DNA from 3 places in the Janthinobacterium sp. SUN120 genome. Region 3 is predicted to be linked to each of the others. Evidence: predicted binding sites of a transcription regulator. Region 3 holds the regulator's gene; each other region holds the start of a gene.
The links. Region 3 encodes FNR, which switches genes on or off when oxygen is low (the NO sensors DNR and NnrR bind a similar motif). Its sites were predicted from a motif close to TTGATNNNNATCAA; they were not measured.
Positions count from the first base shown of each region.

Region 1: O0879_RS04750 (serine protein kinase) is a predicted target of FNR. The motif match lies at 4,956-4,969, and genes of this name have one in related genera.
Region 2: nirK (copper-containing nitrite reductase) is a predicted target of FNR. The motif match lies at 5,592-5,605, and genes of this name have one in related genera.

Region 1 covers NZ_JAPUBW010000001.1:1,048,714-1,059,318, reverse strand. Annotated here, with positions in the region: gene O0879_RS04760 (SpoVR family protein) at 1-1,428, opposite strand, end outside; gene O0879_RS04755 (DUF444 family protein) at 1,425-2,726, opposite strand; gene O0879_RS04750 (serine protein kinase) at 2,729-4,744, opposite strand; gene O0879_RS04745 (hypothetical protein) at 5,029-6,207, shown strand; gene O0879_RS04740 (hypothetical protein) at 6,215-6,400, opposite strand; gene O0879_RS04735 (hypothetical protein) at 6,417-6,749, shown strand; gene O0879_RS04730 (catalase) at 6,828-8,267, opposite strand; gene O0879_RS04725 (hypothetical protein) at 8,549-8,812, opposite strand; gene O0879_RS04720 (tetratricopeptide repeat protein) at 8,941-9,633, opposite strand; gene O0879_RS04715 (bifunctional 2',3'-cyclic-nucleotide 2'-phosphodiesterase/3'-nucleotidase) at 9,690-10,605, opposite strand, start outside.
Region 2 covers NZ_JAPUBW010000002.1:1,352,387-1,362,991, reverse strand. Annotated here, with positions in the region: gene O0879_RS15840 (hypothetical protein) at 212-1,381, opposite strand; gene O0879_RS15835 (GNAT family protein) at 1,375-2,025, opposite strand; gene O0879_RS15830 (MoxR family ATPase) at 2,035-2,904, opposite strand; gene O0879_RS15825 (cytochrome c) at 3,138-3,467, shown strand; gene O0879_RS15820 (cytochrome c) at 3,482-3,823, shown strand; gene norR (nitric oxide reductase transcriptional regulator NorR) at 3,964-5,523, opposite strand; gene nirK (copper-containing nitrite reductase) at 5,674-7,158, shown strand; gene ytfE (iron-sulfur cluster repair protein YtfE) at 7,188-7,865, shown strand; gene O0879_RS15800 (nitric-oxide reductase large subunit) at 7,880-10,165, shown strand; gene O0879_RS15795 (DUF1841 family protein) at 10,301-10,605, opposite strand, start outside.
Region 3 covers NZ_JAPUBW010000004.1:363,044-373,648, reverse strand. Annotated here, with positions in the region: gene ccoN (cytochrome-c oxidase, cbb3-type subunit I) at 1-902, shown strand, start outside; gene ccoO (cytochrome-c oxidase, cbb3-type subunit II) at 918-1,532, shown strand; gene O0879_RS22260 (cbb3-type cytochrome c oxidase subunit 3) at 1,534-1,737, shown strand; gene ccoP (cytochrome-c oxidase, cbb3-type subunit III) at 1,730-2,650, shown strand; gene ccoG (cytochrome c oxidase accessory protein CcoG) at 2,653-4,035, shown strand; gene O0879_RS22245 (FixH family protein) at 4,138-4,662, shown strand; gene fnr (fumarate/nitrate reduction transcriptional regulator Fnr) at 4,787-5,545, opposite strand; gene O0879_RS22235 (response regulator) at 5,795-8,869, shown strand; gene O0879_RS22230 (TOBE domain-containing protein) at 8,871-9,638, opposite strand; gene O0879_RS22225 (ATP-binding cassette domain-containing protein) at 9,679-10,389, opposite strand; gene modB (molybdate ABC transporter permease subunit) at 10,398-10,605, opposite strand, start outside.

The sequences.
Region 1 (10,605 bases), on a different contig from region 3:
CAGGGTGACGGGACGGCGCCAGACGCGGGCGATGTACGCCAGTACCTGTTCCGCCCGCTCCAGGTCGAGGCCGCGCCCATCGCGCAGGTGGTCATGGCGCAGCACCAGGCTGCCGTCGTCGTTGAGCAGGGTGACGGCGATGCACGGTGCGCCATAGTTGTATTTGGGCGCCAGGATGGCTTCGCGGATGACCCGCAAGTCGCGGCTGGCCAGGCGCGTTTCGCCGTCGCGGCGGCTTTCATGCACGAACAGGCCCAGGCGGTCAGCCAGTTCGGCATCCAGATAGTTGCGAATAAAACTGCAGTCATCGTCGTCGCGGCAAATCTGGCGCGCCCGAGCCAGTCCTTCGCGTTCGATGATGTGTTCCCACATGCAAAAGCCCAGGTGATAGGGATTGACGGCCAGCGCCTGCTGGTGCTCGCCCGCATATGGACGCACCACGTCCGAGTGCGACTTGAGGGCGGCCAGGTACAGGGCCGGCGGCAGGAAATCCGCTTCGCGCAGCAGCCGCGCATGCCAGTACGAGGCCCAGCCCTCGTTCATGATCTGGCAGGCGTACACGGGATAGAAGTAAAACGACTCTTCGCGCACGGCCAGGAAAATATCGCGTTCCCAGTCGGCCAGGTCCGGCCCATGTTGCGCGATGAACCATAGTAAATCGTACTCGGGCTGCGGCGGCAGGAGCGGGCGCTGCGTCACGCGGGCCCGTGCCGTCTCGCGCGCCGCCAGCGCGGCCGCTTCGCCGGGCAGGCGCCGGTAGCGTCGTGCAAACGGATCGTCTCCTCCGGCGCCGCCACGCCTGCCGGCGACACCGGCCGGTCCGGACAGCGCGGCATAGGGCGGGCGGTGCAGCTCGGCGTGGATGTCCACGTGCTGCTCCAGCGCCAGTGCCGCGTCGAGCACGGCTTCCACCTGTTCCTGCCCATGGCGTTGCAGCGCCATTTCAAGACGTTGCGCCCGCGCCGCGCTCTGTTCCAGGATGTGCTGGCCCGCCATGGCGCCGAAACGCAGGAACAGGGCATTGCGGCTGGCGAAATCGGCGTGGCCCAGCACGTGGGCCGTGACGAGGGTGTTTTCCGCCACGGAATTGTGTTCGGCCATGTAGGCATGGCAAGGGTCGCCAGGAAACATGACTTCGAACATGTGCGAGTTGCCCATCTTTTGATGCACGAGCTGGTGGATGTAGCGCACGCCGAACGACCAGTGGCGCATGCGCACGGGCAAGCCATAGATGGCGATTTCGGCCATGAAACTGTCCGGCACCAGCTCGAACTCGACGGGGGCGAACGCCAGCCCCAGTTGCCGCGCCAGCGCTTCGATGCGCGCCGCGTAGCCGTCCAGGCCAATTGTGTTCGCCGTGTTCGCCGTATCGGCCATATCGGCCATATTGGCCGTGTTGGCGTGGCGCGGGGCGTCATGCCGCATCATGCCGCATCCTCCGTATCGGCCGCCTCGTGCCGGAAAAAGGTGCGGATGGCTTCCCACACGTCGTCGCTCTTGCCGAGGATGCTGCTGTGCAAGGGCGAGCCGCGCCGTTCCTGCTCGGCGAACAAGCTGTGCATTTCAGTTTCCAGGCTGCGCGGCACGCCGGGCACGGTTTCCACATAGCCCATATAGTTAAGCAAGACGGCCAGTTCGCCCAGGGCCGCGCTGGCCGGCCCCCGGTCTTCGCTGAAATTTTCGCCATCGGAGGCGTAGAACAGATAGGCGTTGTAGCGGCCCGGCGCGTAGTGTTCCTGCAGCAATTCGCGGCTCAGGCGAAATGCGGTGGAAGCCATGGTGCCGCCCATGCCATTGACCTGGAAGAACTCGGCTTCGGAAAATTCCCAGGCCCGCGTCGTATGGGCGATAAAGCGCGTCTCCACGCGCGCATACCTGCGGCGCAAGCCTTGCAAGGCAAAGAAAAAGAACGATTTGGCCAGCTTGCGTTCGGGCTGCGCCATGCTGGCCGACACATCCAGCACGAAAAACACGACGGCGTTCGTGCTGGGCCGGGGTTGCGGCAGCACCTGGCGGTAGCGCAAGTCCTCATTGGTGAAGGGCACTGGCTGCGCTTGCAGGGCGCGCCGCTTGATGGCTTCCTTGACGGTGCGCCGCCGGTCCAGCCGCGAACGGGCGCCATGCCGGTCCAGGCCGCTACGCACGAGCTGCACGTCGTCGATGGCGCCCAAGTGGCGTGGCGTCAGGTGCGGCAATTCGAAGGCGTCCCACAGCCAGTCGAGTATGTCGTCGATGGGAAACTCCAGCAGCAGGCGCACGGCCCCCTCGCCATCGCCGCCGTCACCTTGCGTGCCGGCGCCGCCCGTGGCGGCGGGCCGGGCCGGGCGCAGGATATCGCCGGGCTGGCCGTCCCCCTGGCCCGCGCCCAAGCTGCTGCGCGCGGGCGCGAGGCGGAAACGCGCATGTTCGAGCAGGCGCATGGGCACTTGCACCGTGCGCTGCTGCGGCCCGCCGATCAGGTCGGGCGTGGCGACCAGCTCGGGCAAGTGCGCCTGCACGGCTTCGCGCACTTTCTGGTTGTGGCGCAGCCAGTCGCGCGCGCCGCGCGAGAACAGCGCGTACCAGGGCTGGGCCAGGGCTGGCGCGCCACCCGCCGCCGCCGCGCCGGCGGAACCGGCGGAACCGGCCGTGGCGGCGGGGTTCGCCGTGCCTGCGGGGTCCGTGGAATCCCCCCAGGCCGGATGGGCATCCTGTGTGCTGCTGGCTGGCGTCGTGGTGGCGGCCATGGCTATTCCTGCGCCAGCAAGGTGGTCACGTAGTTGAGCGCTTCGCGCGCGCTATGGGCGTCATAGCCATATTCGTCGACCAGGCGCTGCTCGACGGCGGAGATCCTGGCCCGCACGTCGTCGTCGGGCCGCTTGGCCGAGCCGACGAGGCGCAGCACGTCGCGCCGCTGTTCGAACAGGTATTGCTGGATGGCGTCGTGCAATGGCGCATGGCTGGCCAGGCCAAACGCTTCGCCCCGCTTGAAGGCGCTCATGGCCTTGCGCACCACTTCTTGCCGGAAGGATTGCTTGCCCGAGTCGCTGATGTGGATTTTCTCTTCCACTGCGCGCAGGAAGCGCTCGTCGGGACGGCGCTCTTCGCTGGTGATGGGATCTTGGATCTGGCGGTTGTCGAGCATGGCTTCGACTTCATCGAGATATTTGTTCAGCAAGTCTTGCGCTTCTTGCTCGAATGATACGAACAAGGCCTTGTGCACGTCGGCCTTGACCCAGCGGTTATAGAAATCCTTGCGCGTGAGCACCAGGTAATCGACCCATTTGCGCTTGCGCCGCGGTTCGATGCGCGCATCGTTTTCGATGCCGTCTTTCAGGGCCAGCAGCACGTCCATGGTGGACAGGCTGTTGCGCTGGGCGGAAATGATGGCATGCGACAGGGCATTGATGACGAAGCGGGGCGACACGCCCGACAGGCCTTCGTCGGGCGACTTGTCGCGCTCGCGCATGCGGCGCAGGTCGGCCGGCTGCAAGTCGTCGACATCTTCGTTCGCGTAGATGCGCAGTTTCTTGACCAGCTCGGCCTCCTTGTCCTCGCCCTCGGGCATGCGGCTGAGGATGGCAAACACGGCCGCCGCATGCAGCAGGTGCGGATCGAGGTGCACGTCGCGGAAGGCGGGCGCGGCCGCGAGGATCAGCTTGCGGTAGATGCGCGCTTCCTCGCGGTAATTGAGCGTATAGGGCACTTGCACGATGACCATGCGGTCGAGCAGCGCCTCGTTTTCGCTCTCTTGCAGGAATTTGCGGAATTCGGCCAGATTCGTGTGCGCGAGAATGGTTTCATCGAGGTAGATCAGGGGGAAGCGCGACACCTTGACATTCTTTTCCTGCGTCAAGGTCAGCAGCAAGTAGAGGAATTCCCGCTTGACCTTGAGGATTTCGATCATTTCCAGCATGCCGCGGCTGGCCGCGTACACGGCGCCGGACCACGACCAGGCGCGCGGATCGCCTTCGTCGCCGTATTGCGCCACTTTCGACAGGTCGACGGAACCGACCAGGTCGGCCAGGTCGGCCGTCGTGGGATCGTGCGGCGCATACGTGCCGATGCCGCAGCGGCCCGCCTCGGACAAATGGATGCGCTCGACGGGCATGCGCAGGAAGTCGCCCGCATACTGCTCTTCCAGGCGGGCGCGGCAATGTGGGCACAGTTCGCCCTGCAGCTCGGCATCATAGCTGGCGCGAAAGTCGGCGCGCATGCTGTGCGGCACCAGGTGCAGCGGCGATTCGTGCACGGGACAGCCGGCGATGCCGTACAGCGCGCCTTCGCTGCTGTGGCTGTATTCTTCCAGGCCCCGCTTGAGCAGGATCACCATGGTCGACTTGCCGCCCGATGGCGGGCCCAGCAACAGCAACATGCGGCGGCCCACTTCGGAGCCGGCGGCGGCCGCCTTGAAGTAGGCGGCGACCCGGTCGATCGCCTCGTCGATGCCGAACAGCTCGTCGTCGAACAGGCGGCAGCGGAAGCGCCCGTTGCCGTCGGTCTGGCCATTCCAGCGCATCATGTCCCACAGGTACTGGTGCGCGCTGCGCGTCAGCAGGGCGGCGCGGCCGGGCAGGATTTGCTCGAGGAAGTCGGCAAAACTGCCGCGCCAGGGCGTGATGCGGTGTTTTTCCGCCCAGGCCGCCATGCCGTGCACGAAACCCGCATGCTGGGCCGCGCCACCGGCGTCCGTCGTATTGTCGGCGGCTGTATTGGCGCCGGCTGAGGCCGCTACCGCAGGGGCGTCGTCGGATTGGCGTGTCATACCAGGGCTCGTTATTGCAGGGCTCGTCATTGTTTCCCCATCCTTGCTGTTGCTGGCGTTGCTGCCGTGGAGCAGGCCCGGTTCCAGCCTGTCGGCCAAGTATACGGCGGCGCCTCTGCCCGCACGCCTGATCCCGCTCAACCTTGACGAGGGAACTATTTTTGCACTCGCTGGCCCCCATTGGGGCAGGGCGGCCAGGCATCCGCGCGGTTCAATCCAGATCAATACCGGCCCGCGCAGCCCGTCCACACTGGAAGCTTGCGGCGACCCACGAGGAGAACACGATGATAGGCAACGAGAATGGTTTCAGCGCCCCGCCCGGCAGCAGCGGCAGGGGACAGAGCGCGGACGATGAAGAGGCCGTCGGCCAGTTTTCCGTCCCCGGCGAAGACGACAATACGATCGAGAGCGCGTCCGTTGCGGATGTGCCCGACGCCCTGAGCGGCGTCAGCATGGAATTGCTGGAAATCAAGCGCAGCATCGAGGACGGCATGCGGCAAAGCATCGCGCAAGCGGGTGGCGCGCGCGCGGCCGACGCCTTCAGCGACAGCGGCAATATCCAGGGCGTGTCCATCGGCCTGGGCGAGGGCGCCAGCGACAGCTCGTCCGGCGAGCCGGGCTTGCCGGCCCTGACCCTGTACGTGGCCGAGCCCACTTCCGTCGACCGCGCCAAGGCCGCCATCGTGGGGGCCATGGGCGTGCGCGCCGTGGCCAGCGACAAGGTGCCCGTCAACATCGTCGTCACGGGCGTGATCGATGCGCAGCCCCACCGTTTTCGCCTGCGCCCCGCGCCGGGCGGCGTGTCGGTCGGGCATTTCCGCATCACGGCCGGGACCATCGGCTGCCTGGCCGTGGGGCGCAGCGCGCCGCGCAACAGCCGCCTGATGATTCTTAGCAATAATCACGTGCTGGCCAATTCCAACGGCGGCGTGTTCAACGATTGCATCGTGCAGCCTGGCCCCATCGACGGCGGCCGCTGCCCGCAAGACCAGGTGGCCGTGCTCGAGCGTTTCGTGCCCATCAATTTCAGCGGCGGCGTCAACTTTGTCGATTGCGCCACCGGCTGGGCCTGGCCAGACAGGGTGCGTCCCGAACTGGTCTACCTGAGCGGCGGCGTGCCCGCGTACTTCCGCATCAGCAATGCGCTCGTGGCGCCCGCACTGGGCATGATGGTCGGCAAGTCCGGCCGCACGACGCAATTGACGCAGGGCCGCATCACGGGCCTGGGCGCCACCATCAACGTCAATTACGGCGGCGGCCGGATCGCCCTGTTCCAGGACCAGATCGCCATCACGGGCGTCAGCGGGGCGTTCAGCGCGGGCGGCGATTCCGGCTCGTCCATCTGGACCTGGAACCAGCAGCGCAATCCCGTCGGCCTGCTGTTTGCCGGCGGCGGCAACATCACGTTTGCCAACCAGATGCGGCGCGTGGTGGTGGCGCTCGACATCAATTTGTACACTTGAGCACGCTTTAGGAGCAGGCAAGGCGGCCCCGCGCCGCCTTGCCTGACGCTGTTTTTTGCACGATGACGATCTTGCTCAAGTCTTGCTCAAGTCTTGCGCAAGGGCGGCTGTCGCGCATGGTCTTGGCCGGCGAAGCGTGCTGCAGCGCCGGTTGGCCGGGTGTATCATGCAAGGCATCGGGAGGGTTTGTCATATCAGGAGGGTGTGTCATGTCAAACAGTAAGTTCGCACAATCGCCATATGCCGTCTTCGAGGACGCCGCCATGCCGTACTTGCCGGATGCCCCTCCTGGACAGGGCCCGGGACAGCATGCCCAGGCCGCGCCGCACGGCCGCCTGGAAGCGGCCCGGCGGCGCAACGAGCGGGCGCTGATGGCCATCGACGGCGTGGAAGGCGTCAGCCTGGGGCAGACGGCCGTGGGCAAGGAAGCGCTCGTCGTGTACCTGCGCGACTCGTCCGTCAAGCGGCGCGTGCCGTTGCAGGTCGAGGGTTATCCGGTGGAAACGAGCATCACGGGCCAGATCGATATCCAGCAGCGCTAGACCAGCGGGACTGGCAGTGGGGGCATCAGGCCGCAGATGGCGGCGGAAGGCCTGTCGCCAGGCCTTCCGTGTTTACTGTCAGCCTGGGCTCAGGCGACCGATCGCTGCGGCCACGCCCGCGCCATAGGCGGGGTCGCACAGGGTGCAGTTGCCGATGTGGCGTTGCTTGACTTGTTCCGAGGCGCCCGAGATGGCGCGCGCCGTATTGTCGAACAAGGCTTGCTGCTGCGCCGCGGTCATCAAGCGGAACAGGGCGCGCGGCTGCGAATAGTAATCTTCGTCGACGCGGTGGTTCCAGTGGTCGGCCGCGCCTTCGATGCTGAGCGGCGGCTCGCGGAAATCGGGCTGTTCGGCCCATTCCTGCTCGCTGTTCGGTTCATAGCCCAAGGTCCCCCCCTGGTTGCCGTCGACCCGCATCTGGCCGTCGCGGTGATAGCTGTGGAACGGGCATTTCGGCGCGTTGACGGGGATATGGCTGTGGTTGACGCCGAGGCGGTAGCGCTGCGCGTCGCCATACGAGAACAGGCGGCCTTGCAGCATCTTGTCCGGCGAAAAGCTGATGCCGGGCACCACGTTGGCCGGATTGAAGGCCGCTTGTTCCACTTCTGCGAAATGGTTGTCGGCATTGCGGTTCAGTTCCAGCACGCCCACCTCGATCAGCGGATAGTCGCCGTGCGGCCACACTTTCGACAGGTCGAACGGGTTGAGGTGATACGTGCCTGCCTCTTTTTCCGGCATGATCTGCACGTACAGGGTCCAGCGGGGGAAATCCTTGTTTTCGATGCTTTCATACAGGTCGCGGTGCGAACTTTCGCGGTCCTTGCCCACCAGTTCCTCCGCTTCGGCATCCGTCAGGTTCTGGATGCCTTGCTGGGTTTTAAAGGTGAACTTGACCCAGAAACGCTCGTTTTGCGCATTCAGGAAGCTGAAGGTATGGCTGCCGAAGCCGTGCATGTGGCGGAAGCTGCGCGGCAAGCCCCGGTCGCTCATCACCACCGTCACCTGGTGCAGGGCTTCCGGCAGCGAGGTCCAGAAATCCCAGTTGCTGTTGGCGCTGCGCAAGCCCGTGCGCGGGTCGCGCTTGATGGCGTGATTCAAATCGGGGAATTTCAAGGGGTCGCGCATGAAAAACACGGGCGTGTTGTTGCCGACCAGGTCCCAGTTGCCTTCTTCCGTATAAAACTTCAGGGCGAAGCCGCGGATATCGCGTTCCGCGTCCGCCGCCCCCCGTTCGCCCGCCACCGTGGAAAAGCGCGCGAACATCGGCGTTTGCTTGCCCACTTCGCCAAAGATTTTCGCCCGCGTGTAGCGCGTGATGTCGTGCGTGACGGTGAACGTGCCATGCGCGCCGGAACCCTTGGCATGCATGCGGCGCTCGGGAATGACTTCGCGGTCGAAGTGGGCCAGCTTTTCCAGGAACCACACATCTTGCAGCAGGGCGGGGCCGCGCGGGCCGGCCGTCTGGATGTTCTGGTTGTCGACTACGGGCGCGCCAAAGGCGGTGGTCAGCTTTTTCATTGGACTCTTTCTTTATAGGGGAGGTCAACGGACGAGCCAGGGCCTACCCAAACACTGGCTGGGCTGAGCGTGTACGACGTGCTCACCGAGGCTGGTCCAGAGTAACAAATTTCTAAAAAGCAAATTCAGTGTAATCCATTTCGGAGCCGGCAACAGCCCCGCCACGTCCGGGGAAGCGGCTTGCCCATCATAGCCTCTCGGCCTTGTCCAGCCCAACACGATTGACCTGGCGCAAAGCGCAGCGTGATTTTCCGACGTATTGGCGATATGTATTGGCGGTATCAGCGATATTTGGCCCAGTTCGCCCGCAGCCACGTCAGCACGGCGGCATGGCCGCGTATGTCGGCGGGCAAGTGGCGCTGGATCAGGCGTTCGCATTTCAAGGCCGTGGCCAGGCTGCCGCCGGACCAGCTGTTGCAGCTGTACAGCACTTCATACCATTCGTGGCGGTTCAGCAGGGAGCTGTCGGGGATGCCGCGCTGCGCCGGGTCGTCGCCCGCCGCCGGGCCATCCGGATAGCTGAACTGCAAGTCGCTCTTTGTCATGGGGCCCAACCGGTGATCTGCCATGCCTGCCTCGCGATGAAGTTGTGCGCGAACAGCTGTCCGTGCCAGGCAAGCTTATGCCACCGGCAAGCATTCCATTTGGCAATATGGGCCGGCCTTGACCTGGCTTAAAACTTGTTCCAGTTATTGTGCCGGTGCTCCGTCGCTTCCTTCATCAGGTGGCCGGCGCGCAGGGCGTCGTCCGCTTGCACCGTCATGGCCAGTTCCTGGATGGCGGGCGGGTATTCGTGGTGGGCCGCTTCTTCCAGCAATTCGCGGCCTTTTGCCAGATCGCGCGGCACGCCGCGGCCTTCGCGGTAGGCGTTGTACAGCAGGAACATGGCGTGTGGATTGCCCAGTTCGCTGGACTTGTCCAGCCAGTGCGCGGCGGTCACGGGGTCTTTCGGCACGCCTTCGCCATTCGCGGCCAGCAAGCCCAGCATCAGGGCCGCCTTCGCGTGGCCTTGCTGCGCCGCCTGGCGGTACCACAGCCATGCCTGGGCCGGCGTGGCCGCGCGCAGCATCTGGCCCAGCTCGAAGGCCGCTTCCGTGTCGCCCGCGCGGGCCGCCTGTTCGAACAGGCTCAAGGCCTCGGCACGGCGTTCGGCGCGGGGCTGGTAAATCAGCGCCAGTTCGCGCTCTGCGACGGGCATGTCCTTGCCGGCCCAGCTGCGCACCTTGCGCTCGGCCTGGTGGTCGCCCGCCTGGCGCGCATGCATGGCGACGGCTTCGATTTCCGCCGCCGTGGGCGGTGGCGACGCCTGGCAAGCGGCCAGGACGGAGGCCAGCACGACGGCGGGCAGGGAGAGTGCGTGTTTCATTGTGATCAGCTTTCATCAAAACGGGCCGGAACTGCGCTTGTTCCGGCCCTCGGACCTTATTTGCTCAGGTCGATGCGGTACTTGGCAAAGCCGCTGGCGTCGAGTCCGCCTTCGGCCGCCACGTTGGTGATGCCGCTGCCTTGCGCCAGCGCCAGATGGCCGGGCGCCGAGCGCAGGATCACTGGACCGGCCGTGGCCGTCTTGACGAAGCTCCAGCTGCGCGCGCTGCCATTGTTGGCCAGGGTCACCTTGCCGCCCTTGGTGCTCAGCGACGCCAGGTAGTTGCTGACCACGGCCTGGTTCGCATCGGGCGACTTGATGATGGTCTTGCTGCCATCGATGCCCGGCACGGCGCCGCCGCCACCGGCGCGGTAATCGTTGGTGGCGACGATGAAGTCATCGCCATCGGCCACTGGCGCACCCTTGTACGTGAGGTTGACGATGCGGCTGCCCGGCTTTTTCGTCACGTCGATCTGGTATGTCAGTGCATTGTTTTCCGCGTAGAACACGTCATAGTTATAGATCGTGCCATACGACGGCACCAGGTCTTGCTCGGCGCCGCTGGCCGGGTCGATCTGGTTGAATTGTTTGGCCGACGTTTCCAGCCACGCTTTCAAGTCCGCGCCCTTGATCTTCACGGCTTGCAGGTTGTTGTTGCTATATAAATACAGGTCGCCCGGATTGCGCACTTGCAAGCCGACCGGCGCGGCAGGGGAAGCGCCAGCGGCCACGTCCGTGAAGTCCGACGGCCCGTTGCGGCCCGCCTTGAATGGCGCGCTGCAGGAAATGACGGGGATGTTCTTGTAGCTGGACAAGGTGGCATCTGTGCTGGTGGCGATGAAATTTTTCACGTAATCGAGCTGCGCCTGGTTCACCAGCTGGATGGCGCTGACGTCGCCCACCAGCGCGAAGTAGGCGGACATCTCGAAATCCGTGCTGATGCCCAGCGGTTGCTTGGCGTAGGCGATGGTG
Region 2 (10,605 bases), on a different contig from region 3:
CGCCGATTCTACCGGAGCAGAAGGCGCGCACGATGTGCGCAATCGAACAGTGTCGCGGCCATGGCGGCCGCGCACAGGATGCAGCAGGTTGGGCAGGGCTGGTATCAGCGTATGGTACCCGCCCGCAGCGGAGAGGCTCCGCACGGTAGTGCCGTGTCGCAGTGTACGGCATGGCGGCCCCCTGCCGCCATGGACTTTTTGTTGCGTGCTTTTATTTACTGAGCAGACGCATGCCCCGTTCCAGCCCGTCGATCGACAGGGGGAACATGCGGTTGTTCATCAACTGCCGCATCACCCCGATCGACTGGCGGTATTGCCACAATCCCTCCGATTCGGGATTGAGCCAGATGAATTTCGGGAACGCCTGGGTAAAGCGGGCCAGCCACGCCGATCCCGCTTCCTCGTTGTTGTATTCGACGCTGCCGCCCGGCTGCAGGATTTCATAGGGGCTCATGGTGGCGTCGCCGACGAAAATCAGCTTGGTGTCGGGCGGGTACTTGCGCAGCACGTCCCAGGTGGGGAAACGCTCGGCGTTGCGGCGCCGGTTGTTCTTCCACAGGTAGTCGTAGACGCAGTTATGGAAGTAAAAGAACTCCATGTTCTTGAATTCCGTCTTCGCCGCCGAGAACAGTTCCTCGGTGCGCTCGATATGGTCGTCCATGCTGCCACCCACGTCGAGCAACATCAGCACCTTGATGCGGTTCTTGCGCTCGGGCCGCATTTTGATATCCAGATAGCCGGCGTTATTGGCTGTGGCGGCGATGGTGGCGTCGAGCGCCAGTTCATCTTCCGCGCCTTCGCGCGCGAACTTGCGCAGGCGGCGCAAGGCCACCTTGATGTTGCGCGTGCCCAGTTCGCGCTCGCCGTCGTAATCCTTGTAGCTGCGCGCCTCCCACACTTTCACCGCCGTGCGGTTGCCGCCCTTGCCGCCGATGCGGATGCCTTCCGGGTTCGTGCCGCCATTGCCGAACGGCGACGTGCCGCCCGTGCCGATCCACTTGCTGCCGCCCTCGTGGCGTTCCTTCTGCTCCTTCAGCAGCTCGTTCAGACGGTCCATCAGCTTGTCGTAGCCGAATTTCTCCAGCTGCGCCTTCTGTTCCTCGGACAGCTCGCGCTGCATGCGCTTGAGCAACCAGTCGAGGGGAATCGCCGCATTCGTGTCGAAGGCCGCGTTGACGCCCTTGAAGTACTGTGCAAACGCGCGGTCGAACTTGTCGAAATGGGCTTCGTCCTTGACCAGGGTCAAGCGCGCCAGATAGTAAAAATCGTCCATCGAGGCGTCGATGACGTTCTTTTGCAGCGCTTCGAGCAGGGTCAAAAATTCCTTGATCGAGACGGGAATCTTCGCATCCTTGAGCGTGAAGAAGAAATCGATCAGCATGGCGCTTCCTCTGTCCTGGCGTCGCCTGCGCGAGGCAGTGCGGTGATCGGGCGCTGCGCCAGCTTGTAGCGCAGATGGGCGGCGATTTCCGGCCACTCGCCGCGCGTGATGCTGTACATGACCGTGTCGCGCACGGTGCCGTCGCGGCGCAGCGCATGGTGGCGCAGCACGCCATCCTTTTTCGCGCCCAGGCGTTCGATGGCCGCCTGCGAAGCATGGTTGAAATTGTCGGTGCGCAGGCCCACCAGCGCGCAGCCCAGCGTGTCGAAGGCGTGCGCCAGCAGCAGCAATTTGCAGGTGGTGTTGACGTGGCTGCGCTGGCAGCGCTTCGCATACCAGGTGTAGCCGATTTCCAGGCGTCCGATGGCTGGCACCACGTCGTGGTAGCTGGTGGTGCCGAGCACCTCGCCGCTGGCCACGTCGATGACGGCAAAGGCGAAGCGCGAAGGGCGCATCTCGATGCCCTTGAAAATGTACTGGTCCACCTGGTCCGGTTCGGGCACGGAGGTGACGCGCAGGTTCCACAGTTCGCCATCCATGGCCGCGGCGCGCAAGCCGGGCGCGTGGTGCGGCGCCAGCGCTTCGAGGCGGATGCCGTGCAGTTCCAGGGGGACGAAGACCTTGTCCGGGCTGATGTCGTTCACCGGCGCTCCTTAGCGGTTGGTGCGCGACATGAACATCAGGCGCTCGAACAGGTGCACGTCCTGTTCGTTTTTCAACAGCGCGCCGTGCAGCGGCGGCACGACGGCCTTGTTGTCCTTGCTGCGCAAGGCTTCGGCCGGGATGTCTTCGGCCAGCAGGAGCTTGAGCCAGTCGAGGAATTCCGACGTTGACGGTTTTTTCTTCAGGCCCGGCACGTCGCGCACTTCATAGAAGGTTTGCAGCGCCTGCGCCAGCAATTCCTGTTTCAGGTGCGGGTAGTGGACGGCGACGATCTGCTCCATCGTGTCCTTGTCCGGGAATTTGATGTAATGGAAGAAGCAGCGGCGCAGGAAGGCGTCCGGCAATTCCTTCTCGTTGTTCGAGGTGATGATGACGAGCGGACGGTGGCGCGCCGTGACCATTTCGCGCGTCTCATACACATAGAATTCCATGCGGTCCAGTTCGCGCAACAGGTCGTTCGGGAATTCGATGTCGGCTTTGTCGATTTCATCGATCAACAGCACCACCGGTTCGGGCGCCGTGAACGCCTGCCACAGCACGCCCTTGACGATGTAGTTCTGGATGTCGCGCACGCGCTCGTCGCCCAGCTGCGAGTCGCGCAGGCGCGAGACGGCGTCGTATTCGTACAGGCCCTGCTGCGCCTTGGTGGTCGATTTGATATGCCATTGCATCAGCGGCATGTTCAGCGCGGCGGCCACTTCCTCGGCCAGCATGGTCTTGCCCGTGCCCGGTTCGCCCTTGATCAGCAGCGGGCGTTGCAGGGTCAGCGCCGCATTCACGGCCAGTTTCAGGTCGGCGGTGGCGACATAGCTGTCGGAACCTTCGAAGCGTTGGCCTTGCTGGGTGTGCTGTGCTTGCATGAGCGGTCTGCCAAAGTAGGGAAATGGTGAGTATAAACAGAACTGTGGCGCACTGCCACGCGGACGGCCTGTGCCTGCCTGCCTACAATGCGGGTTTTATAGGTGGACTTGCAAGAATATCTTGGCTAGAATCGGCAGGCAGCAGATTAATTGTCAACCTTAATTGTCAACACATAAAATCAATAAAAACCAGCTCTGGCGTTTCTCCGATTACCTTTGTTCACATTGCCACTATGAAAAAAATATTTGCACTTCTCGTGCTTGCCGGCATAGCAAATGCCGTCACAGCGGCTGACATTGTAGGAAACGCCAAGGCAGCCACTGCCAAGGTGGAAATGTGTATCGGCTGCCATGGCATCCCCGGTTACAAGGCAACCTTCCCCGAAGTGTTCCAGGTGCCGATGATCGGCGGCCAGCCGGCAAAATATATCGAGAATGTGCTGCAAGCCTACAAGAAGGGCGATCGCAAGCACCCGAGCATGAAGGGCATCGCCAGCAGCCTGTCGGACCAGGATATCGCCGATGTCGCCGCGTATTATGCGCAACAAGCCAAGCCGAACTGAGGACCAGCCAGATGATGAAAACACTACTCGCCGCCCTCGTTTGGGCCACCGTCTCGTTTTCCGCCAGCGCCGCCGGCAATATCAATACGGGCAAGGCCCTGGCCGAAAAATACAGCTGCGCCACCTGCCATGGCAAGGATTACGGTTCGCCCATCGACCCGTCCTATCCGAAATTGGCGGGTCAGCACAAGGATTACCTGGAACACGCCTTGACGGCGTATAAACGGGGCGACAAGGCCAATGGCCGCAATAACGCCATCATGACGGGCCAGGTGAAACCGCTGAGCAACCAGGACATCAAGGACCTGGCCGCCTACCTGCACAGCCTGCCGACCACCCTGGTCATTCACCGCTGAGCGGTATCGCAGGGGTTATTAGTTGTTCTGACATCTGACAAAACCGTAGCGAGCGGAAGGGAGAGGCGGCCGAGACGCGGAACTGTGCTGAAGCACAGTGAGCATCGCAGGTTGCCTATACCGACGCGCAGTAGGTTTGGTTAGGTGTTCTTCAGCCCCACCCGGCGCGCCAGCTTGTGCAGATTGCTGGCGTCCAGCCCCAGCTGGCGCGCGGCAGCGGCCCAGTTATCCTGATGTAGCACCAGCGCTTGCCGGATGGCCTGGCGCTGGCTCGCTTCCACGATCTGATGCATGGACAGCAGCGGCGCTGCTGGCGCTCCGCACGCGGCCGGCGCAGGCAGCGACGCGTTCGCACCGGCTGGCGCCTCCAGCGCATCGAGGTCGAGCATATCCGTTTCCAAGGTCACGATGTCCTTGCGGTCCGCGCCGCGGATCACGGCTTTCAGCGCGGCCCGGCTGATCACATGTTCCAGTTCGCGCACGTTGCCCGGCCAGCGGTAGTGGCACAGGGCGTTTTCCGCCGCGGCGGACAGGCGCAGGCTGCGCAAGCCCAGGCGCGCGCGGTTGAGCTCAAGAAAACCACCGGCCAGCAGCAGCACGTCATTGCCCCGCTCGCGCAGCGGTGGAATCGGCACGGGATACACGGACAAGCGGTGATACAGGTCGGCGCGGAACGAGCCGTCGCGCACATGTTCGCGCAGGCTGCGGTTGGTGGCGGCGATCACGCGCACGTTGACGCGGCGCGGCCGGTCCGCGCCCAGGCGCTGGATTTCGCCATTTTGCAAGGTGCGCAGCAGCTTGGCCTGTATCGACAGCGGCAACTCCCCCACTTCATCGAGAAACAGGGTGCCCCCTTCGGCCGCCTCGAAACGCCCGGGCCGGTCGCTGACGGCGCCGGAAAACGCGCCGCGTACATGGCCGAACAATTCGCTCTCGGCCAGGGACTCGGGCAAGGCCGCGCAATTGACATGGATCAAGGGCTTGCCTGCGCGGCGCGACAGCCGGTGCAGGCGGTGTGCGCACAATTCCTTGCCGACGCCCGTCTCTCCCAGCAGCAGCACGGGTAGTTCGGAATCGGCGACCACTTGCAATTCGTGCAGCAAGTGCATGATGGCGCTGCTTTGGCCGACGAAATCGTGTTCCTCGCGCGGCGCTTGCGCATCGGCCAGCATGGCGCCGCCCGACAGGCGCAGGGCGCGGATTTCCGTTTCCAGGCGGGTCACGCGCACGGCCGCCTCGATGGCGCAAGCCAGTTCACTGAGGTCGCGCTGCGCCTGTCCATTGAAGGTGCCTACCTGCAGGGCGTCGAGCGTGATCACACCCCAGCGTTCGCCCTCCAGGTCCAGCGCCATGCCCATACAATCGTGCACGGGCAGCGGTTCGCCGGCCCGCTCGGCGATCAGGCCATCGTAGGGATCGGGTAGGGAGCTGTCGTGATGGAAGCACAGCACGCCGCGCCGTTGCAGGATGGCGGCCAGACGCGGATGGTCGGCGACGGCGAAGCGACGCCCCAGCGCGTCGCTAGCCAGGCCGGCCATCGCCACGGGGCGCAAGTGCTCGCCATCGAGCTTGAGCAAGGCCACGGCTTCGCAGCCGAAGTGCGCGCGCAGGCTGCCGACCAGGCGCTGCAGTCGCACTGCCACGGGCAGGTCGGCGACCAGGTCGGTGAGCAGCAGCAGGTGGATGGCAGTGGTGGTCATAAGTACCATGCAGGGTACAACGAACCACGGCAAACAAGGGTCATTACGACCCTGTGTTTTTCAAATCGTTGATTTAAAACAAGTTTTTCCTGGCACACGGTTTGCCTAGGTATGAGTGCCAAACCGGCATACAAGACCAAGGAAAGCTTGATGAAAACGACTCCCTCCCTCCGCGCCATTGCCGCCGCCGTCTGTGTCCTGGCCATGCCCCTGTCCGTGCAGGCCCAGGCGAGCCTGCCTGCCAGCGCTGCCGCCACTGCCGCCAAACCTGCCGCCGCCGCGGTCAAGCGCTATGAACTGCAAACCAATATCGTCGACGGCAAGATGGTATTCATCGACGCCAAGGGCCAGGTCACCCCCGTGCTGGCGGCCAAGGTGGGGGAAACGGTCGAACTCGTGCTGAAAAGCGGCGAAGGCGCCGAACACGACCTGCTGATCCCCGAGCTGAACGTGGCTTCAAGCAAATTCAGCGCCAATAGCGGCAGCACCACCGTGCGCTTCAAGGTCACGCGCGCCGGTACGTTCACCTATTACTGCTCGATTCCCGGCCACCGCCAGATCGGCATGGAAGGCAAGCTGGTCGTGAGCGGCACTTCGCTGGCCGAAGCGGGAGCGCCGAAGGCTGCCGGCGCCGGCAGCGCGGCCAGCGAATCGAGCCAGGCCGCCGCGCTGGCCCTGTACACGCCCGCGCCATCGCCGATGCGCGGCCCCGACCCATCGGCTGTCAGCGTGGCGGCCAATCCTGCCTCCGTGCCCACCGCCATCGGCGCGCGCGCGCCGCAAACCCTGAAGTACCGCATGGAGACGGTGGAATTGCCAGGCAAGCTCGATGACGGCACCAGTTTTACGTATTGGACTTTCAACCGGCAGGTACCCGGTCCGATGCTGCGCGCGAAAGTGGGCGACACGGTCGAACTGACTCTGTTCAATGCCAAGGACAGCAAGATGATCCACTCGATCGACCTGCACGCCGTGACGGGCGGCCATGGCGGCGGACAGCACACGCAGGTAGCGCCGGGACAGGAAAAAACGGTCACCTTCAAGGCGCTCAATCCGGGCCTGTATGTGTACCACTGCGCCACCCCCCTGGTGCCGCAGCATATCGCCGCCGGCATGTACGGCATGATCCTGGTCGAACCGGAAGGCGGCCTGTCGAAGGTGGATCGAGAGTATTACGTGATGCAGGGCGAGATGTACACGGGCCGTCCGCACGGCGCGCCCGTGCACCAGGAACCGAACCTGGAAAAAATGGCCAATGAGCTGCCCGACTACTACGTCTTCAATGGCGAAGTGGGCGCCTTGAGCAAGACGCACAAATTGCAGGCGAAAGTCGGCGAGACGGTACGCATCTATTTCGGCGTCGGCGGCCCGAACAAGATTTCGTCGTTCCACATCATCGGCGAGATCTTCGACAAGGTGTACAGCGAAGGCTCGATCAGCAGCCCGAAACACGACGTGCAAACCACCCTGGTGGCACCGGGCGGCGCGACCATCGTCGAACTCAAGGTACAGCACCCCGGCAGCTACCTGCTGGTCGACCATGCGCTGTCGCGCGCCGGCAAGGGCGCCGTGGGCGTGCTGGAAGTGACGGGCGAACCCGTACCCGGCGTCTACCACGCAGGCGCGGTGCAATAAATCTACCTATTCATCCTCAAGGAACTGTTATGGAAATGATCGAGCTATCCCTGGGCCAGCTGGCCCGCCGCATCCCTGGCGCCACGCGCCTGTTCGATGCGCACCGCCTGGATTTTTGCTGCGGCGGCAACAAGACCCTGCGCGCAGCAGCCGAAGCGGCCGGCGTGGATGCGGCACCCATCGTCGAGGAATTGCGGCTGCTGGCAGGGCGCGCAGATACCAGCGGCGAGCGTGACTGGCAGGAAGCCTCGGCCACCGAGCTGGTGGAGCACCTGCTGGCGCGGTACCACGCCGTGCACCGCGAGCAGTTGCCCGAGCTGATACGCCTGGCACGCAAGGTCGAGCAGGTGCATGGCGACCGCGCCGACTGTCCGCACGGGCTGGCGGAACACCTGTCGGCCATGGCGCAGGAGCTGGAAAGCCATATGCGCAAGGAAGAAGACGTGCTGTTCCCGATGATCGTGCGCGGCCAGGGCCCGCGTGCCGGCGCGCCCATCAACGTCATGCGCATGGAACATGACGACCATGGCGTGGCCTTGCGCGCCATGGAGGCAATGACGAACGATATCACCGCCCCTGGCGGCGCCTGTACCACCTGGCGCGCGCTGTACACGGGCTTGCGCACCTTCCGTGCAGACCTGATGGCGCACATCCATACTGAAAACAATATCCTGTTCGAGCGCTTTGCGCCGGCCGCGGTGCACTGACAAAGGAATGACCCATGGGTCCGTACAAAAAACTCTGGTTCACCCTGATCGGTGTGCTGATCGTGACGTTTTCGCTGCTCGGCTACTACGGCACGGAAGTCTACCGGCAGGCGCCGCCCATCCCCGCGCAAGTGCTGGCGCAGGATGGCCGGCAACTGTTCGACCGCGAGGGCATCCTCGACGGCCAGACGGCCTGGCAATCCGTCGGCGGCATGCAGCTCGGTTCGATCTGGGGCCACGGCGCCTACCAGGCGCCCGACTGGACGGCCGACTGGCTGCACCGCGAATTGACGGCCTGGCTGGAACTGGCCGCGCAAGAGCAGCATGGCAAGGCCTACGCGGCGCTCGATGGCCCTGCGCAGGCGGCGCTGCGCGAAGCGCTCAGGCTGGAATACCGCGGCAACCGGGTCGATGAGGCGCAGGTGCTGCGCCTGTCGCCGCGCCGCGTGCAAGCCATCGCCAGCACGGCGCACTATTACGACCAGCTGTTCTCCGACGCGCCTGCGCTGCACGCCAGCCGCGAGCATTTCGCCATGAAGGAAAACACCTTGCCCAGCGCCGAGCGGCGCGCACAGATGACGCAGTTCTTCTTTTGGACGGCATGGGCCGCCGCCACCGAGCGTCCTGGCCAGAAAGTGACCTATACGAACAACTGGCCGCATGAACCGCTGATCGGCAACCAGCCCAGCGGCGAAAACCTCGTCTGGTCGGTCGCCAGCGTGGTGGTGCTGCTGGCCGGCGTGGGCTTCCTCGTCTGGGGCTGGGCCTTCCTGCGCGACCACGACGAAGCGCTGCCGGCGGCCGGTCCGCGCGATCCGCTCACCACTTTCGCCCTGACGCCTTCGCAGCGGGGATTGGGAAAATACCTGTTCCTGGTGGTGGCCCTGTTCATCTTCCAGGTCTTCATCGGCGGCTTCACGGCGCACTACACGGTGGAGGGACAGCAGTTCTACGGCATCGACGTGTCGCGCTGGTTCCCGTATGCGCTCACGCGCACCTGGCATATCCAGGCCGCGCTGTTCTGGATCGCCACGGGCTTCCTGGCCGCCGGCCTGTTCCTGGCGCCCCTGATCAATGGCGGCAAGGATCCCAGGTGGCAGCGCCTGGGCGTCGACGTGCTGTTCTGGGCCCTGGTGCTGGTGGTCGTCGGTTCGTTTATCGGCAATTACCTGGCCATCGCGCAAGTGATGCCGCCCGAGTGGAATTTCTGGCTCGGCCACCAGGGGTATGAATATGTGGACCTGGGGCGCTTGTGGCAGATCGGCAAATTCGTCGGAATCCTGCTGTGGCTGGTGCTGATGTTGCGCGGCGTCATACCGGCCCTGTGCCAGAAGGGCGGCGACAAGAACTTGCTGGCGCTCTTGACCGCATCCGTGGGCGCCATCGGCCTGTTCTATGGCGCCGGCCTGTTCTACGGCGAACGCACGCATTTATCGGTGATGGAATACTGGCGCTGGTGGGTGGTGCACCTGTGGGTGGAAGGCTTCTTTGAAGTGTTCGCCACCACGGCGCTGGCCTTCATCTTCTCGACCCTAGGCCTGGTTTCGGTGCGCATGGCCACGACGGCCAGCCTGGCGTCGGCCTCGCTGTTCATGCTGGGCGGGATTCCCGGCACTTTCCACCACCTGTACTTTGCCGGCACCACCACACCCGTGATGGCCATCGGCGCGAGTTTCAGCGCGCTGGAAGTGGTGCCGCTGATCGTGCTGGGACATGAAGCGTGGGAAAACTGGCGCCTGAAGGAACGCGCGCCATGGATGGAAAACCTGCGTTGGCCCATGATGTGCTTTGTCGCCGTCGCCTTCTGGAACATGCTGGGTGCGGGCGTGCTGGGCTTCATGATCAATCCGCCCGTCGCGCTGTACTACATCCAGGGCTTGAACACGACCCCCGTGCATGCGCATGCGGCGCTGTTCGGCGTGTACGGCTTCCTGGCACTGGGCTTTACCTTGCTGGTGCTGCGCTATCTGCGGCCCGACTACCGTTTCAGCCCTGCGTTGATGAAGACGGCGTTCTGGGGCTTGAACGCGGGCCTGGTGCTGATGATCTTTACCAGCCTGCTGCCGATTGGCATCATCCAGTTCCACGCCAGCGTGACGGAAGGCCTGTGGTATGCGCGCAGCGAAGCGTTCATGCAGCAGCCGCTGTTGCAGAACCTGCGTTGGATACGCACCTTTGGCGACGTGGTCTTCATCGTCGGCGCCATCGCCATGGCGTTGCAGGTGGTGCTGGGATTGCGGGACAAAGGGCCGGCACAGGTCTTGCCTCAGCGCATGAAGGAGGCAGTAAAACCGATGTGAGGTAGTACTGGTACAACACCTGGCAAAAACGTAGCGAGCGGCAGCGATTTGTGGCTAAGAAGCGCAACCGTACTCTATTACGGTGAGCATCGCAGGCCGCAAAGCGCGACGCGCAGCAGGTTTTGACAGGTGTTCCTACCGGCGGCGGACGCAGTCGATATAGGCGTCCGTGTCCGGCGGCAAGCCCGAGCGCTGCGATGCCCAGATCATCTGGCCCAGGCATTCCATCACTTCGTGCTGGGCGGCATGGGCCGAATCGAGGCGCTGGGTGAGCTGCTGGACGGCCGGGCGGATGCCGCGCGGCTGGTCCACCTGCACCTGTTCCGTGATCGAGAGATGCATGGACAGGTGCAGGAAAGGATTGGCTTGTCCCCCTTCGACGGAATAGTCGCGCGCCAGCGCCGCCTCGACGTCGGAGAGCTCGTTTTCATACTCGGGGT
Region 3 (10,605 bases):
ATGGCGCCGTCATGCCAGCCTCGTTCACCAAGTCGTATTCCGCCTATGCGGGCGTGCAGGACGCCATGATCCAGTGGTGGTACGGCCATAACGCGGTGGGTTTCATCCTGACCGCCGGCTACCTGGGCATGGTGTACTACTTCATCCCGAAACAGGCCGAGCGCCCCGTGTACTCGTACCGTTTGTCGATCGTCCACTTCTGGGCGCTGATCTTCACCTACATGTGGGCGGGCCCGCATCACCTGCACTACACGGCATTGCCTGACTGGACGCAATCGATCGGCATGGTCTTCTCGCTGGTCCTCCTGGCACCAAGCTGGGGCGGCATGATCAACGGCATCATGACCCTGTCGGGCGCCTGGCACAAGCTGCGCACCGATCCGATCCTGAAATTCATGATCGTTTCGCTGTCGTTCTACGGCATCGCCACCTTCGAAGGTCCGATGATGTCGATCAAGACCATCAACTCGCTGTCGCACTACACCGACTGGACCGTTGCCCACGTGCATGCGGGCGCCCTGGGCTGGGTGGGCTTCATCACCATGGGTTCGATCTACTACCTGCTGCCGCGCCTGGCGGGCCGCACGCAGATGCACAGCACGCGCCTGGTCGACGTGCACTTCTGGGTGGCCACCATCGGCATCGTGCTGTACATCGCCGCAATGTGGATCGCCGGCGTGATGCAGGGCCTGATGTGGCGCGCGGTCAATCCGGACGGCACCCTGACCTACACCTTTGTCGAGAGCGTGAAAGCGACGTATCCGTACTACGTGGTGCGCGTGGCCGGTGGCCTGCTGTACCTGTCGGGTATGTGCATCATGGGCTACAACACCTGGATGACTCTGCGCGGCAGCAAACTCCCCGTCGCCCGCATTCCGGAACTGAACGCGGCGCACGCCTGATAGGAGCGAAAGCAAATGAAATTTTCACATGCATGGATTGAAAGAAACCCCTGGCTGCTGATCGCCCTGGTCACGGTGGTGATCAGCATCGGCGGCGCCGTCGAGATCGTTCCCCTGTTCTTCCAGAAGAGCACGACGGAGCCCGTCGCCGGCCTGAAACCGTACTCGCCGCTGCGCCTGGCGGGCCGCGACATTTACGTGCGCGAAGGCTGCTACAACTGCCACTCGCAGATGGTGCGTCCGCTGCGCGCGGAAACGGAACGCTATGGCCACTATTCGGTCGCTGGCGAATTCGTCTACGACCGTCCATTCCAGTGGGGTTCCAAGCGCACGGGGCCCGACCTGGCCCGCGTGGGCGCGCGCTACAGCGACGAATGGCACCGCACGCACTTGAACAACCCGCGCGACGTGGTGCCCGAGTCGAACATGCCGTCCTACCCCTGGCTGGCGAAGACCAAGCTGGTGCCTGACGACATCATGCCGAAGATGCGCGCCCTGAAACGCCTGGGCCAGCCGTACAGCGATGAAGAGATCGCCGCCGGCCCCGCGCAGCTGCAGGACAAGACGGAAGAAGACGCCCTGGTCGCCTATCTGCAAGGCCTCGGTACATTAATCAAAACAAGGAATTAGCATGGCAATCGAAAACCTGTTTGACAGCGCCAGCAGCGTCATGACGGTGGTTTCCTTTACGACGTTCGTGGGCATCCTGTGGTGGACGTTCAGCCGCAGCAACAGCGACTTCGACGCGGCGGCCCGCCTGCCGTTCGCCGACGACGCGCTCGACTATCCGGCCGAGGCCGAGATGACCCTGGCGAAGGAGCACAACCATGGCTGACTTTACCAATGGCTTCTGGAATATCTACGTCATCGTGCTGTCCCTGCTGGGCATCATCGGCTGCGGCGTGCTGCTGTACTCGCAGTCGAAAATCAAAGTGGTCGAGGGCGCCCCTGCCGACGGCACCACGGGCCACGTCTGGGACGAGGACTTGAAGGAACTCAATACCCCGATGCCGCGCTGGTGGATGTGGTTGTTCTACATCACCATCGTCTTCTCGCTGGCGTACCTGTTCCTGTATCCGGGCCTGGGCAACTATGCCGGCAGCCTGGGCTGGAAATCGACGGGCCAGTACGAGGAAGAGCTGAAGAAGGCGGAAGCCGACTACGGTCCCCTGTTCAACAAGTACCTGAGCCAGGACTTGAAGACGGTGGCCGCCGATCCGCAGGCGCAAGCCATCGGCCAGCGCCTGTTCCTGACCTACTGCGCGCAATGCCACGGTTCGGATGCACGCGGCAACAAGGGCTTCCCCAACCTGACGGACAAGGACTGGCTGTATGGCGGCGAACCCGACATCATCAAGACCACCATCATGCACGGCCGCAATGGGCAAATGCCACCGATGGGCGCCGCCCTGGGCTCCGAAAAGGATGTCGAGAACGTGGCCCATTATGTGCTGAGCCTGTCCGGCTCGACCTCGGATCCCGTCAAGTCCGTGCTGGGCAAGGCCAAGTTCGGCGCCTGCATGGCCTGTCATGGCGCCGATGCCAAGGGTAACCAGATGCTCGGCGCGCCAAACCTGACGGACAAGACCTGGCTGTACGGCGGCAGCGCCGACACCATCATGGAAACCGTACGCAAGGGACGCAGCAACACCATGCCGGCCTTCAGCGATTTCCTCGGCGAATCCAAGGTACACGTGCTGTCGGCGTATGTCTGGAGCCTGTCGAATCCGCAGGCACCCGCAAAGTAAAAATGGAACCTCAAGTCATCAAGATGTATGCGGCCCGCGAGCAAATCTACCCTCGCGAGGCCAAAGGACGCTACGCTACCTGGCGATGGGTATGCGTATGGCTTACCCAGCTCGCGTTCTACGGCTTGCCGTGGTTGACCTGGAATGGCAGGCAAGCCCTGCTGTTCGATTTGACCACACGCAAGTTCTACATTTTCGGCGTCGTGCTGTGGCCCCAGGATTTCATCTATCTGGCGGCCCTGCTGATCATCTGTGCGTATTTGTTGTTCCTCGTCACGGCCATTGCCGGGCGGGTGTGGTGCGGGTTCTCTTGCCCGCAAACGGTATACACGGAAATTTTCCTGTGGGTCGAACGCCGCATCGAGGGCACGCGCAGCGCACGCATGGCCCTCGACAAGCAGGGCCCCTCCGTGCGCAAGGCGTTCAAGAAGACGGCCAAGCACCTGGTATGGGGCGCCATCGCCCTGTGGACGGGCTTTACCTTTGTCGGCTACTTCACGCCGATCAAGGAACTGGCGCAGTCGGTGACCACGCTCAATTTCGGTCCCTGGGAATGGTTCTGGGTCTTGTTCTACAGCCTGGCAACCTACGGCAACGCGGGCTGGCTGCGCGAGCAAGTGTGCAAATACATGTGCCCCTACGCGCGCTTCCAGAGCGCCATGTTCGACCAGGATACCCTGATCATCACCTACGATGCCAAGCGCGGCGAACCACGTGGCGCCATGAGCAAGAAGGCCGGCAACAACGACAAGCTGGGCGATTGCATCGACTGTACCCTGTGCGTGCAGGTGTGTCCGACCGGCATCGATATCCGTAACGGCCTGCAGTATGAATGCATCGGTTGCGCCGCTTGCGTCGATGCCTGCAACAGCGTGATGGACAAGGTCGACCGGCCACGGGGACTGGTACGCTACAGTACCGACCATGCGATGGAAAACAACTTCAATTCGAAGCAGATACGCCAGCGCGCCATGCGCCCGCGCGTCTTGATCTACACTTCCATCCTGGCCCTGATCATCATCGCCGTGTGTACTTCGCTGGCCCTGCGCACGCCCCTGAAAATGGACGTGATCCGCGACCGCGGTTCCATGGGACGCGAAGTGGAAGACGGCATGATCGAAAACGTCTACCGCCTGCAGATCATGAACACGTCGGAGCAAAGCCAGCATTTCAAAATCAGCGCTTCCGGCTTGCCGGGCCTGACCTTGCTGACGCGCGAAGAAGTGACCTTGCAGCCGACGGAAACGCTGGGTTGGCCGATCCGCCTGCGCGTGCCGCACGGCGTGGGAGAGAAGGGCTCGAACAAGATTGCGATCGAATTGCAATCGCTGGACGACCCATCGCTGCATGTGCGTGAAAGCGCGGTATTCATCGTGCCACGTTAACAAGGAAAGGCGGACGGGGACCGGGTGCCCTCGCCGCCGCCACGAAGTTGCAGGAAGGCCGGTCCCCATGCGGGGACTGGCTGATTACACAGGAGAAACACCATGTCCGACAGTCTGAAACTGCAAGCACCCGTTGCACCGTGGTACAAGCATCGCTGGCCATGGCTGCTGATGATCGGCCCCGGCCTGTCCGTGGTCGTCGGCAGCTTCATGGGCTATATCGCGTTTACGCAGCCCGATGCGCTGGTGGTGGGCGATTATTACAAGCAGGGCAAGGCGATCAACCAGGATTTGAAGCGCGACACGATCGCCAGCGACCTGGCGATGGATACGCGCCTGTCGTATGACGTGGCGCAAGCGCGCCTGACCGGTTCCGTGCACAGCTTCGGCAAGGCCTATCAGGCGCCTTTGCAGCTGCACCTGGCGCATGCGACCCTGCCGGAAAAGGATATCAAGGTGCTGGTGCAACCCGATGCGGCCGGCAATTTTTCCGTGGCGCTGCCGATGCTCGAGCGCAGCCGCTGGCAAGTGCTGGTGGAAAACGACAAACGCGAGTGGCGCCTGTCCGGCATCTGGACCTGGCCCCTGCAGCGCAGCATCGCGCTGCATGCGGATGAAGAGCTATAACGTACAGCGCTGGGAAAACCGTAGCGAGCGGCAGTGATTTGTGGTTGAGAAGCGCAGCTGTGCTATAGCACAGCGAGCATCGCAGGCCGCAAAGCGCGACGCGCAGCAGGTTTTGACGGTGCTGTTATTTGCAGGTGTCCGTGCCGGCCGTAATCGCCTTCAGTTTCGCCGGCTGCAGGATTTCAATTTCCCGGTTCGAGACGCGCAGCCAGCCTTCCTTCTTGAACTTCGACAGCAGGCGGCTGACGCTCTCGATGGTCAGGCCCAGGTAGTTGCCGATTTCCTCGCGCGACATGCGCAGCTGGAAATTGCTGCCCGAATAGCCGCGCGCTTCATAGCGCGACGCCAGGTTGACGATGAAGGCGGCAAAGCGCTGCGTCGCCTGCATATTGCCCAGCAACAGCATGACGCTTTGCTCGCGCGTGATTTCCTGGCTCATCATGCGGTGGAAATGGCGCAGCAGGGTCGGCATATTGCCCAGCAATTGTTCCAGGCTGGAAAACGGGATTTCACACACTTCGCTGTCTTCCAGCGCCACCGCATTACAGTGGTGGCGGTCGGCGCTGATGGCGTCCATGCCCAGCAGTTCGCCCGCCATCTGGAAGCCCGTCACCTGCTCTTCGCCGCCCGGATTGATCTGGTACGTCTTGAAATGCCCCAGGCGGATCGCATACAGGTTCTGGAACGAGTCGCCGATACGGAACAGCGAGGCGCCGCGCACAATCTTGCGGCGGCGGCCGATGATCTGGTCCAGCCTGTCCATGTCGCCCACATCGAGGCCCATCGGCAGGCACAATTGATGCATGCTGCAGGTCGAGCATCGCGCACGCAACGCCTCCACGTTCACGGTGGGCAAGGTTGGAGTGAGTAGCGCTTCAGTCATGTCGGTACCTTTTAGAAAATGCAACAACAAGTTTACTGCATACAGCCGCATACAGGGTTGCCGTATACCAATTTCACCGTAAATTCGGCGAATAAACGACGTCCAGCCTTTAATTATATGGCAACATCGTCAAAAGCCCGTACGGGGCGGGCAATTTGCGCGGCGGCGCTTGCCAAGCTGGGGCATTGATAGGAAAATTCCTGACAGCATTATCTGCCGCCTGTGCCGCCCGGTACTGAAAAGGAAATCATGAAGCCTCTCGGCATTAAAGCAAAAGTCGCGCTGGCCACCAGCCTGACCTCGATCGCCATGATCGCGCTGGTCACCATGATCCAGGTGCAGCACATGCGCGACGACTTCACCCGAGTACTGCTGAGCCAGCAATCGTCCCTGATCACCCGCACCGCTGCCGAGCTCGACGACAAGCTGGGCATGCTGCTGCAGATCGTCACCCTGACGGCCCGACAGCAGCCGCCGGAATTGATCGCCCGGCCCGCCCAATTGCGCGAATACTATTCGCGCCGCTCGATGCTGGTGCTGTTCGATGACGTGCTGGTGCTCGACGCGCATGGCGCCGTCGTGGCCGACATGCCGGAAGTGGCGGGGCGCGCCGGCATCAACGTCGCCGAGCGCGAGTATTTCCAGACCGTCCTGCGCACGCGCCAGCCCATGATCACCGAACCGATGCTGGGCAAGTCGAGCGGCATGCCCATCGTGCAGATGGTGGCGCCCGTGCTGGCCGCCGATGGCCAGGTGGCCGGCGTAGTGATCGGCGTGCTGCGCCTGTACAAGGACAATCTGCTGGGGCGCCTGCGCTCGGAAAAGATCGGCAAGAACGGCTATTACTTCATTCTCACGCGCGGCGCCGTGCCGCGCTACGTGCTGCACCCCGATACCAGCCGCTTGCTGCAACCGCGCAAGCCGAACGCCAACCTGACGACGACCCAGTTGCTGAAGGAAGATGGCGAAGGCAGCATGGTCAGCACCAACAGCCGCGGCATCACGGCCGTCAACAGCTTCAAGCGCCTGAAATCCGTGAACTGGCTGCTGGCCGCCTCGCTCCCCGTCGAGGATGCCTTCGAACCGTTCGATGGCGTGCTGTACCGATTGGTGCTGTGGAGCATCCTCGCCTCGCTGCTGGCCGCCTTTGTTCTGGGCTGGGTCACCGTGCGCCTGCTGTCGCCGCTGGTGCGCCTGCGCGACACCCTGCAAGCCCTGCGCACCAGCGGCAGCCGCTTCACGCCCGTGCCGGTGCAGCAGCGCGACGAGATCGGCGAACTGACGGAAGCGTTCAACGGCCTGATGAGCGAACGCGACCGCCTGCAGCAGGAACTCGAATCGCGCGCGGCGGAGCTGGAACAGGAACGCGACCGGGCCGAGGCGGCCAACCGCGCGAAGAGCGATTTCGTGGCCAACATGAGCCATGAAATCCGCACGCCCCTCAATGCCGTACTGGGCATGGTGTATTTGCTGGGCAATACCAGGCTCGACACGGAACAACGCAAGTATCTGACCATGGTCAGAGTGGCGGGCCAGTCGCTGCTGGGCATCCTCAATGACGTGCTCGACTATTCGAAGATCGAGGCGCGGCGCATGGAGTTGTCGCCCGTCGAATTCGACCTCGATGAAGTCATGAATACCCTGGCCACGACGATGACGATGAATGCGGGCGAAAAGGAGCTGGAACTGGCCATCGCCGTCGAGCCCGACGTGCCGCGGCGCCTCGTGGGCGACGCCCAGCGCCTGCAGCAAATCCTCGTCAACCTGGCCGGCAACGCCATCAAGTTCACGGAGAGCGGCGAAGTGGTGGTGGCCGTCAGCCTGGCCGAGAACGAAAACGGCCGCGCCTGGCTGCGCTTCGAAGTGCGCGACACGGGCATCGGCATGACGGAACTGCAGCAACAGCAGCTGTTTGCCGCATTTTCCCAGGGCGACCAGAGCATCACGCGGCGCTTCGGCGGCACGGGCCTGGGCCTGGCCATCAGCAAGCAGCTGATCCACATGATGGGCGGCGACATCGCCGTCGCCAGCAGCGAAGGCAAGGGCAGCCGCTTCTGGTTCAGCGTGCCCTTCGAAATGCTGGCGCAGCCGGCCGAAACGCGGCGCACGCCGGCGCTGGGCCAGCTGCGCCTGCTGGTGGCCGACGACAACCGCACCACGCGCGAACTGATCGTCAAGCTGATCGAGGCGTGGGGCTGGCTGGCCGACGAAGTGGACTCCGGCTTTGCCGCCATCGAGCTGTACCGCGAACGCCTGGCGCAGCAGCAACCGTACGACGTGGTGCTGGCCGACTGGCACATGCCCGTCATGGACGGTCTGGCCACGGCCAAGGCCATCCGCCAGGCGGCCAGCGGCCAGCGCCAGCCCATCGTGGTGATGGTCAACGCCTTCGCCCGCAACCACCTGGAAGAAATCTCCAGCGCGGCCGAGGCCGACGTCGTGCTGATGAAGCCGATCACGGGATCGAGCCTGTTCGACGCCCTGCACCAGGCGCTGATCGCCAAGGACGACGGCGGCGAGCAACGCATGCTGCACCAGCCGCTGGGCACGGAACTGGCCGGCGTGCATTTCCTGCTGGTGGAAGACAATCATTTGAACCAGGCCGTGGCGCGCGGCATCCTCGAACACATGGGCGCCACCCTGGACGTGGTGGGCGACGGCTTGCAAGCCGTGGAACGGCTGCGCACGGAAGCGCTGCGCTACGACATCGTGCTGATGGACATGCAGATGCCCGTCATGGACGGTTTCAGCGCCACCCACATCATCCGCACGGAACTGCGCTTGCACCTGCCCGTGATCGCCATGACGGCCGGCGTGCTGGCGTCCGAGCGCGAGCGCTGCATGACGGCCGGCATCAGCGATTTCATCGCCAAGCCCGTGGTGGTGGAAGAGATGATGGAAGTCATCCTGCGCCACCTGCCCAAGCGCCCGCAAGTACAGACGGCCGAGCCGGCACGCGTCGCCGATGAAGAAGTGTTTTCCATGGCGCCGCTGATGCGCGTGATGGGACGCGATGCGAAGGGGCGCGGCGTGCTGCGGCGCATGGTGGAAGACGCGCTGAACAAGGGCATGACGCCCGTGCACGAGGCCGAAACGGCGTTGCAGGCGGGCCGCCACAGCGACGTGGCACGCATCCTGCACAGCGTGCGCGGCTCCGTCGGCACCCTGGGCACGAAGCGCCTGATCCGCGCCGCGTTCGCCACCGAGGAAGCCATCGATGCGGGCCGCCTGGACGAGGTGCCGGCGCTGCTGGCGCACACGGCGCAGGAACTGGAACAGGCGCTGGCGGCGGCGGCGGATTGGTTGTCGCGCCTGCAGGATTAAATCAGGCGGGCACGCCCAGAATCACGCTGGACGCCTTGAAGATGGCCGTCACGTTGCTGCCAAGCTCGATGCCCAGGTCGGTGCTGCTCTGGTTGGTGATGATGGCGGCAATCGTGCCGCCGCGCGGCAAGTCCAGCACCACTTCCGTATTGACGGCGCCCGTCTGCACGCGCGTCACGACCCCGGCCAGCTGGTTGCGCGCGGAAAAGCGCGCGCCCTGGCTGTCCGTCACGAGGATGATGGACGACGCCTTGATCAGCGCAAACGCTTCCGCGCCCGGCACCAGGCCCAGGCTCGCGCTGCTGCCCTGCGTGACGATGGCCACGATGTGCTGGCCACCGGGCAATTCCAGGGTGACTTCATCGTTGACGGCGCCCTGTTTCAGTTCGGTCACCTTGCCCAGGAATTGATTGCGTGCCGTGGTTTTCATGGCCATTCTCCGTATGAGTAAAAGATCGTCGGCGATGCCTTCCGCCTGGCTGCCCAGCTGGCGCAGGTAGCGGGCATGCTCGCGCTCGATGATACGGAAATTGTCGACCAGCTGGCGCCCCCGTGGCGTCAGCCGCGTGCCGCCGCCGCCCTTGCCGCCCGTCAAGCGCTCGACCAGCGGTTCGCCGGCCAGGTTGTTCATGGCGTCGATGGCGTCCCAGGCCGCCTTGTAGCTCATCTTCACAAGCTTGGCCGCCTGCGTGATGGAGCCGCATTCGGCGATGGCGCCCAGCAATTCCACCCGGCCGGCGCCGCCCAGGTTTTCTCCGCCCACCGTCATCCATACCGAGCCTTGCAGGCCGATTTCCGCTGCCGCTGATTTATCCAATGCGTTCACCCAATGCCTTATTTTCTTCCATGCTGTCAATTTGTCCGTCACGCAAGTAAAGCACATGTTCACCCAGAATGCGCGCATCTTCCGGATCATGTGTGATCAGGATCATGGGCACGTCCAGGCGCTGCTGCCACTGGCTCAACTCCAGGCGCATTTTGACACGCAGGGCCGGATCGAGGGCGGCAAACGGCTCGTCGAGCAGCAGCGCGGCCGGTTCGGCCACGAGTGCCCTCGCCAGCGCCACCCTTTGGCGCTGGCCACCGGACAACTCGTCGGGAAACTGGTGCGCCAGTTCCTGCAGGTGGAAGGCGTCGAGCCAATGCTCGACCTTCTGCAATTTTTCGCGCGCGCGCGGATTGAACCAGCCGCGGCGCAGGCCAAAGCCCACGTTCTGGCGCACCGTCAGGTGCGGGAACAGCGCGTAATCCTGGAACAGATAGGCGACATTGCGCTGCTGCGGCGGCAAATTGATGCCGGCGGCGGAATCGAACAGGGTGCGCCCGTTCAGGCGGATATGGCCCGCCTCAGGCGTGAAGAGGCCGGCAATGGCTTTCAGGGTCATGCTCTTGCCGGCGCCGGACGGGCCATACATGGCGATGCGCTGGCTGCTGGAGGTGCATTGCACCTGCAGGTCGAAGCGGCGTTTGCCGGAGCGCAAGGTGGCGCGGAGGTCGAGGTCGAGTTGCATAGGCGTCATCATCTGCGTCATTTGTGCGCGATGCGTCCGGGCGCCAGGCGGCCCGCCGACAGCAGCACCACGATGCAGACCAGGGAGATAATCAGGACCAGCGTATTGGCCACCTCATCCTGGCCCGCCTGCACGGCTTCAAACACGGCCACCGACAGGGTCTGCGTCTTGCCGGGGATGCTGCCGGCCACCATCAGGGTGGCACCGAACTCGCCCAGCGCGCGC